2 regions of the Alteromonas sp. ABH4_452 genome follow, and region 2 is predicted to be linked to the other one. Evidence: predicted binding sites of a transcription regulator. Region 2 holds the regulator's gene; the other holds the start of a gene.
What was found. The regulator LexA, encoded in region 2, represses DNA repair genes until DNA is damaged. The targets are predictions, from matches to a motif close to TACTGTATNNNNATACAGTA.
Positions count from the first base shown of each region.

Region 1: a site for LexA is predicted at 1,892-1,911, ahead of ACYX4N_RS02460 (exonuclease domain-containing protein). Genes of this name have one in related genera too.

Region 1 is NZ_CM149973.1:558,979-563,196, forward strand. Features, by position in the region: gene ACYX4N_RS02440 (high-potential iron-sulfur protein) at 14-307, opposite strand; gene ACYX4N_RS02445 (flavin reductase family protein) at 530-1,159, opposite strand; gene ACYX4N_RS02450 (zinc ribbon domain-containing protein) at 1,152-1,343, opposite strand; gene ACYX4N_RS02455 (hypothetical protein) at 1,534-1,821, shown strand; gene ACYX4N_RS02460 (exonuclease domain-containing protein) at 1,940-4,084, shown strand; gene ACYX4N_RS02465 (TIGR03643 family protein) at 4,184-4,218, shown strand, end outside.
Region 2 is NZ_CM149973.1:443,564-447,781, reverse strand. Features, by position in the region: gene coxB (cytochrome c oxidase subunit II) at 1-923, opposite strand, end outside; gene lexA (transcriptional repressor LexA) at 1,506-2,132, opposite strand; gene ACYX4N_RS01925 (sensor domain-containing diguanylate cyclase) at 2,306-4,218, opposite strand, start outside.

The DNA of each region.
Region 1 (4,218 bases), 120 kb from region 2:
TGCGAATGATGATTTAGCCTGGCTTTTTAACCCAAGCGCTACACCAGCCATCAGCGTTAACCAGCTTGTTAGGGAAAATGTTACAAGGGCGATATTGTTCGCCATCGGCACCCTGCACGTACATGCAGTTTGCACATTTTGCACCTTCAACGGTTGAAGACGGTGTGTAGTTTAATGCTTTCGCAGTTGGGTCATCTGCGCTCAATTGTTCTTGAGCTTGCGCACGTAACGCTACACCACCTAATGTAAGACCGATAACTGTAGAGCCAGACAGTTTTAAAAAGTCACGGCGGTTTACAGATTTCATAACATTCTCCTTAAGAGATAGAAACGATAATGATTCTTTTTTATTCAGTGTCTTAAACGCAAAAACCTGCCCAAAGAGGCAGGTTTTGTGTAATGTTTAAATACTATCTCTTTTTGAAAAAAGATCGAATGAAATGTCTTATTTTCACTTGATCTAGATTAAATAAACTTCAGAGTAATAATACCCGATAGTAATTATCAGACCCTTCTATCTGCTACAAGTTCATTTTTTAGCTAGGGGGACTCCGGGTTTGGCGTAGGCAAACTGTGCAACACGCGTAGTGCTATGATAGCTATCTAATCCAGAAATACAGGCAGTGTTTGCTTTTTCTATATCGGCGTATCCGTCTTCATCAATAATGCTCTCTGGCATATGAAGCTCTTGAATTTCTCCAATAACCATTTCGGTTTCGTTAAGCAGTTTTAAATGTTGCGCCACTTTTAAGCCCATCTTGATTTCGCTTTCTTTAACAAACGGTGCACTAAATGACTCGCTAAACTGCGGCGTTAAACCCACTGCTTCAAATTCGCTCTCATCTGGAGCATAGCGAGCAGACGTTTGGTGCGCTTTGTCTACCCAATCAGTCGACACGTGATTTAGCGTGTAAAAGCCTTGTTGCTTAATATTGCTAAGGGTATCTCGTACCACAGTATGTGGGCGCATTATCATGCCTATAAGTGGCGGGTTAGCACCCACATGAACGATAGAGCTTACAATGGCTAAATTGTTGGTGTTTCCGTTTGTGGTACCCACTAACGTAGCCGACTTAAAGCCAGACAAGCTATTGACTAGATTAGCTCGGTATCGCTGTGCAAGCGCATCTATATCGCTGCGTGTAAACTGCTTAATCATTTTCTCGTTCTGCCTCAATTTGAATGTCGTCACCATGCTGATAAGTGGTCAACTCTATGGGTTGGCAGCACACCTGACAGTCGAGTACTTGGACTTGACCCACATCGTTAACCTCATCTATCTCAACGTCATTAGGCGCCATACAGTAAGGGCACGAGAAGCCCATGGAACGGGTTAAGCTCATATTTTATTGCCTTATTAATCATGAATAGTGTTTATTACGTAATGCTAAGACGAGTGGATTTTCTTTGGCAAAATACCCCATTGTTTATGAAAAAACCGGGCTGAGGCAATCGCAATAGCCATTATTAAATGAAAGGCTTAATAATTAGCCCGAATAAACAGCAGCAAGGTGAATGAATAGAGGTGATGGTGTGGCAAATAAAGTAGGAAACTGCCCGTGTTGTAATAGAGAAACGCGACTTACTTATCATCATCTTATCCCGAAAAAAATGCACCGACGCACCTATTTCAAAAAGCACTTTAGCAAAGCCGAACTGCAGGACGGTATTTATATTTGTAGGCAGTGCCATAGCGGCATACATCGCTTTTATGATGAGATGACATTGGCCAAGCACTATTTTAATTTACAACGCTTACTAGATGACGAGCAGCTTTCAACGTTCTTTCAGTGGGTGTCTAAACAGCGAGTGCGTATTTAATAAATGGCTTGGTCTAATACCGGCCAGTAGACTTTAAATACATTCGATATGGATTTAATTTGATTAACTTGGCTGTATAAATATACACTACTGGTGTTTTCATAGCCAAAGATACCTCATGCGAAAAGATTTACCGCCACGTTATTACCTCACACATTTTCACGAGTTCCTTAAGTTCTTTGAAGGTGCGAACAGCATGCTTTTGAATGATGAGGCAGCTGATTTTGTCGAGCGCTTTAACGCATTAGACGATGACAAAAAATGTATTGTGGTACGCGCTGCAAATCGCAAGTATGCGGTTATTGACAGAACCCAGTTTAGCTACGGCGAAATAAACGAACCGCAAACACAAATAGATTGGCTCATTGACAGCGAATGGTTTGGCGACCTTTCGAACGCATCGCTTAATGATATCGCCGGCGTTCTAACCAAAGACGCGTTGTTGGCGCTTCTTGCTGAATACGGCAGTACGCAGGGGCTAGCGTCTCTCACTAAGTCTAAACTCGTGACGTTACTTAATGAACATATCGGTGCTAGAGGCTGGCCAGAGAGCTTTTCGCTAAACAACTATTTAGTGTGTTTATTTGATAATGCGCTTCGCTATTTACTGTTTATCTATTTCGGTAATACCAAAAGCCGTCTGAATCAGTTTTCTATGCGCGATCTCGGTGTAATGAGAACCCGCTCCGATTCGGTAACCGATACTGCACGCTTTGAAAGTAAAAGCGATGCGCAAGCAGCTTGGTTTTACGCCAACCACTATAGCCAGCTAGCCTTTTATAACAATGATATGTTACTTGCCTTAGCGGATAGTGATTTCCCTGCTACAGAAGGTGTGTCAGCCAGTTTCTATCGCGATCAGCTGCTTTACGCACTTGGGCTTAAAGTGTTGGCTTTCGATAGGGCCAAAGGGTTAGACATTTTAAAACTAGCGCAAAGCGATAAAGCGAAAGAAAAGTGGCTAAGAGAGAGCTATAAAGACGGACAAGAAGATGACGTCAAACAAGCTCTTGAGGGCATTATTGATAATCCTCAATCTGATACGCTATTAGCGTTTGCCGAAGATTTTTATGCCCGTAAATACCATAAAAAGCGTACCAGTACCGTTACCGATATGCTACGAAATGCAAGCAGGTCGTTAGATATTGATGTAAGCCAAAATCAGCAGGTAGAACGGGGCGTATTGGCCCATTATGCAAGGCAAGGCGTAGAAGGCTGGCGCACAGAAAACCGTTTGTGGCGAAGTTTATTCGGTCTTACTTTTTGGAAGCAACTTTACGAAGAAGATACGCTGGTTACTGAGTTCGATCGCAGGCCATTATCGCTTAAGCAAAATAACTTTTACGCCAAGTTTGAGCAAAGTATTGAAGCACTGCTGCTTGCCCTTGATAGCAAAGAGAAACTGCGCTTTCACATTCATAAAATGGCCGCAATGCACTATGGCAAAGTGAACAGCCTGTTTATGTGGTCAAGCCATTTGCTTACGCCTTTAGAGGCTCTGATAGAACACGGTTCTCTCGACAGTATCTATGCTTTACTTCGCATGATGTGTAAAGATTTTGAAAGCCTGCGCGATGGTTTCCCCGACATTATGGTGTTTGACGGCGCGCTTCGCTTTGAAGAAATTAAAGCGCCGGGCGATCAGCTTCGCCGTAACCAATTGGTTTCCATTCAGCGTTTGCAGCAAGCTGGTTTTGATGTTGCGGTAACAACCGTAAAATGGATACGCGACCCTGCACAGCCTTATGTTGTGGTAGATATAGAGACCACAGGGGGCAACAACAACTATAACCGCATTACCGAGATAGGTATGGTGAAACTTGTTGGCGGTAAAGAGGTAGACAGGTTTCAAACCTTATTGAACCCGCAGCGTAGAATTCCTAGTAATATAACCCGTCTTACCGGGATTTCGGATGACATGGTGGCAGACGCGCCGCTTTTTGCTGAAGTTGCAGAACAGGTGGCGCGCTTTACTGAAGATGCCGTATTTGTCGCGCATAACGTGAACTTTGACTATGGGTTCATTAAACAAGAGTTTGCGCGACTAGAGCAGCATTTTAGGCGACCAAAAATGTGCACAGTTCGCGAAATGCGCCGCACTTATCCTGGGTTGCCCTCGTACTCTTTGGCTAACCTAACCAAGCACTTCCATATCGAAATGGAACAGCACCACCGCGCGTTAAGTGATGCCAAGGCTGCTGCCGAGTTGTTAAAGCTGGCGTTTGAGAAAGATGATGAATTGACGGGTCTGTCGGCGAATTAATAACGTTGTTATTAAACTTTTTAGCATATGGGCACTGAACAAAATGCGCGTAAACTCAGTATTGAGTTGAGTTATAACGTGCATATTGAGATGTAAAACATGGCATTAACTGAAGAACAAGAATCACGAGTTAT
Region 2 (4,218 bases):
CCATTTGGCATGTGGCACGCTGCACACGTGGCGTTGTAAACGCGCTCGCCTTCTTTCATCAATTCATCCATAGACATATTCATAGAAAGTAGGCGCTGTTCTTCTTCTTTCGCTTTACGAACAATTTCTTCCTGCTCGCCCATCCATTTATCAAATTCAGCTGGCTCTTTAGCGATAACCACAACAGGCATATAGCCATGGTCTTTTCCGCAAAGTTCTGCGCACTGTCCGCGATAAATACCAGGCTCATTGACCTTGGCCCAAGACTCGTTAATAAAGCCTGGATTTGCATCTTTTTTCACAGCAAAATCCGGGACCCACCACGAATGGATAACGTCGTCAGAGGTAATAAGAAAACGCACTTTTTTCCCAGTTGGAATAACTAACGGACGGTCAACTTCAAGCAGATAATTGTCGGTTTTTTGAAATTTGTTCTCTATTTGCTCACGCTGAGTAGCAAGCAGTGAGTAAAATTCTACGTCGCTGTCCATGTACTTGTAGTGCCACTTCCACTGTGAGCCTGTTACTAGCACAGTCATGTCAGGCTCAGACGTGTCCTCCATCGCAATAAGCGTGTTTGCCGCAGGCACAGCCATAAAGATGAGAATAAGAAAAGGTACAACGGTCCACGCTATTTCAACCTTCACGTTCTCATGAAAGTTAGCGGGCTTGGCGCCACGAGACTTTCTATGCAGATACATTGAGGCGAACATCACGCCAAAAACTACAACCGCGATACCTACACAAATGAAGAACATCAACATATGCAGATCATAGACCTGCCCACTGATGTCGGTAGCACCGCGTCTCAAATTAAGCGAAGAGGCTTCTTCACTAACTTCTTGTGCAAGAAGCAAAGGGGAGAAAAGCAAAAATGGTATTATTGAACACCACTTTGCAAAAACGGTCGTTAGTTGTTTCACTCAGCACCTCCGTAATAGCAAGACCAAAAACGCTGATTATTCTGCGCGCTGCCCTACCAAATGGTTTGCGAACGATTGACCCATCACCTCAACTTGTAAAACAAATTTAGAGTCATTGTTATTATTTTGTTAATCTCTGTATAAGAATTGCGCAATAATGTCGTGTCGTCTAGTCTTTTCTATTAAAAATTTAATGAAGAGGCTAATTTTTAACCATTTCTTGTGGCAGGCTTACGTTACAATTTTGTTGGAGAGGGTATTGGGCGTGCTCGCGGCGCTTAAAAAATCAAACGCGCATTTTGAACGGGGTGTTGATGAGGATGAAGCTTCATTTGGTCATAAAATCAACAATTAACACATCGCTCGTCCTATTTTTCAAACAAACTTTCAAATAATAAATGTGTATTAGCCAATTCATTCTCGGGCCAAATAGCACATATCTTTCGCACAATGGTGATGCCAGATTTCGTAGTTTTGAGACATACTAACAAACGCTAACCTAAGAAAATTAACTAAAATATGGTACTAAAAGGCATAAAAAAAGCGGCTAATACGCCGCTTTTGATTGAAGATGCTAAAACCTTACATCCAGTCGGCGTTTCTAATAACACCTACGGCAATACCTTCAATAGCAAAAGGCTCGCTGGCAAGGTCTACCTTAATTGGCGAAAACTCTTCGTTTTCAGCATGAAGTAAAACTTCACGACCGCGTTTCTCTAAACGCTTCACCGTAACGTCTTCATCCACCCGCGCGACCACTACCTGACCGTTGTGGACATCGGTCGTGCGATGCACAGCAAGAAGATCGCCATCCAAGATACCGATGTCCTTCATGCTCATGCCGTTTACACGAAGTAAAAAGTCTGCCTGAGGCTGAAACAAAGCAGGGTCGACCTTGTAGTGGGATTCTACATGCTCTTGCGCCAAAATTGGCTCACCAGCCGCCACGCGCCCTATTAGAGGCAAGCCTTCTTCTTCTGGTGCAGTATCCTCGAGGGGGATATTTAACTTAATACCACGCGAGGTACCAGGCAAAATTTCAATTACGCCCTTACGCGCCAATGCCTTCAAATGTTCTTCTGCTGCGTTGGCAGAACGAAAACCAAGTTGACGAGCTATTTCCGCGCGCGTAGGCGGCATTCCCGTTTCTTGCATGGTTGTTTTAATAAGTTCTAAAACTTCAGTTTGTCGAGCTGTGAGTGGGCGCATAAAAGACCTGTCTGTTCATACAGTTCCTGTAAGTATATACACCTAAAAGCAAATAACAAGCGCAAAGTCTTGAAACTATGGAGCAAGCTGCATGGGGCTAGCACCTAGTATATAAAAACTAGGGGGCTTAAGGCTGTCAAATACGTGAAACCTCGCGCAGCCTAAAGTTTTTATTACTCTAGAATAACTCGATTTCGGCCATTCTTTTTCGCCGTATATAGCAGTTTATCCGCTTTGGAAAGTAACACACTAAAGTCAAGATTCAAGCTATCCTCAGCAAAGACAGCACCAATACTTATTGTCACGAATATCGTGTCTTTCTTGTATTTAACTTCTGTTTTTTCAACAGCCTCTCGAAGTTTGTTAAATCGCCTTTCTTCGTCTCTTTTGTTGTCTGAAATTGCTACTATCGCAAACTCTTCTCCACCAAGACGTGAAACAATATCGGGCTCCACATAATATTCTTCGATGAGGTGGGCTACTGAAATTAGAGCTTGGTCTCCTGCATCATGTCCATAAGTATCGTTAACCTTTTTAAAGTGGTCTATATCGATTACCGCTACGCTCACTCTATTGCTTTGTGCAGAGAGCTGATGGCATTTATCAACAAAAGCTCGTCGATTGTACAGCCCAGTTAGCGAGTCAGTCATGGCCAGCTTACGCAACTTCTCTTCAGCTATCGCGCGTGATTCTTCCAGTTCAACCGCATAGAAAAGACCGGCTAATGCATCTAATAGAGGTTGCAAAAACTCAGCATCATCGAAGGTGTAGGGCTCGAATTTATTGGCTAAACCAATCATGCCCACCACTCTATCTTTGATCTTAATCGGTAGCCCTAAAAATCGACTAATGCGGGGGTGCCCTTGGGGCACCCCTTTTGAGTTTGGATGACTTCCTGAGGCATTACTAATCGTTACCTCACCGGTTAAAATTGTGGTACCGAAAAGGTTATCGAAACTACTGAAATACAAGTTTCGCTTTTTGTACTCGTTGTATTGCGTAAAGCTGCTGCTGTCCCAGACTATTTCAGAAATAGCATGAATAAACAGCTTCGATGCATCGCCTTCACCTTTCATTTGCCCAATGAAAGCGAACTGACTATCCGAGATATCAATAAGCTCGGGTAATACCGTTTGGCAGGCCATGGTTAAATCGTTGTTCTGGAGATAAGAGGCACGGGTTTTATTTATAAATTGAAGTAGCTGGGTTTTCTTTTTCTCATGAAGCTCACTTTCCATTCTCTGCGTGATGTCGCGATGAATACCAGCAACGCGAATAGCCTTACCCGCATTGTTAAATTCTACGGTTTTTCCGTAGGTTTCAACCCAAACCCACGCGCCGTTAGTATGTTTCATGCGAAACGTGGTATTGAAAACCTTGCTTTTACCAATGATGTGCTCGTTTAATTGCTTTTCTACTTTTACATAGTCCGCGGGGTGAATTAACTGCCTGAAAAAGCGAGAGCTGGTGTCATAGTACTCATATTCCAGACCGACGATATCACACCAACGCTTGTTTACTTGGTTTACGTCAGCGGCCAAATTCCAATCCCATGTGCCCAATTCAGAGGCTTCCAATAACAGCCGCATGCGCTGGTTTGTTTTGTTGAGCTTGTCTTCCACATATTTTTGGTCGCTGGTGTCAAATAAGAACGCCTGAACTGAAGACAACATACCGTCTTCACGGAAACTCGCCGTAGAGATCATACTTACCCAAATGGTACGTGTGGGCGTGGCTATTTGAAGACGACAGGTATGCGTTTCCACGCCCTCCATATGCGCCTGCATGGCAAACGTAAAGTCGCCCTCAGCGTCTTGTGTTAAAACATCGCCAAGCTCAACTGCACCGCTCAGTAAATCTTGGGACGATATGCCCAAAACGCGCTCACTATTATTTGAGATATGAACCAGTTTGAGCGACGTAGTATTTCGCCACGTAGCCAGAACAATAGGGGACTTTTCTATTAGCCCATGCTCACGCTTGAGTGCTTCATGCTCTTTAGAAAGAGAAATATGCTGGCTAACAAGCGCACCAATTCTATTCAGCACTTCAAGATATTTGGCATCAATTTCTCGAGGAACAGTAT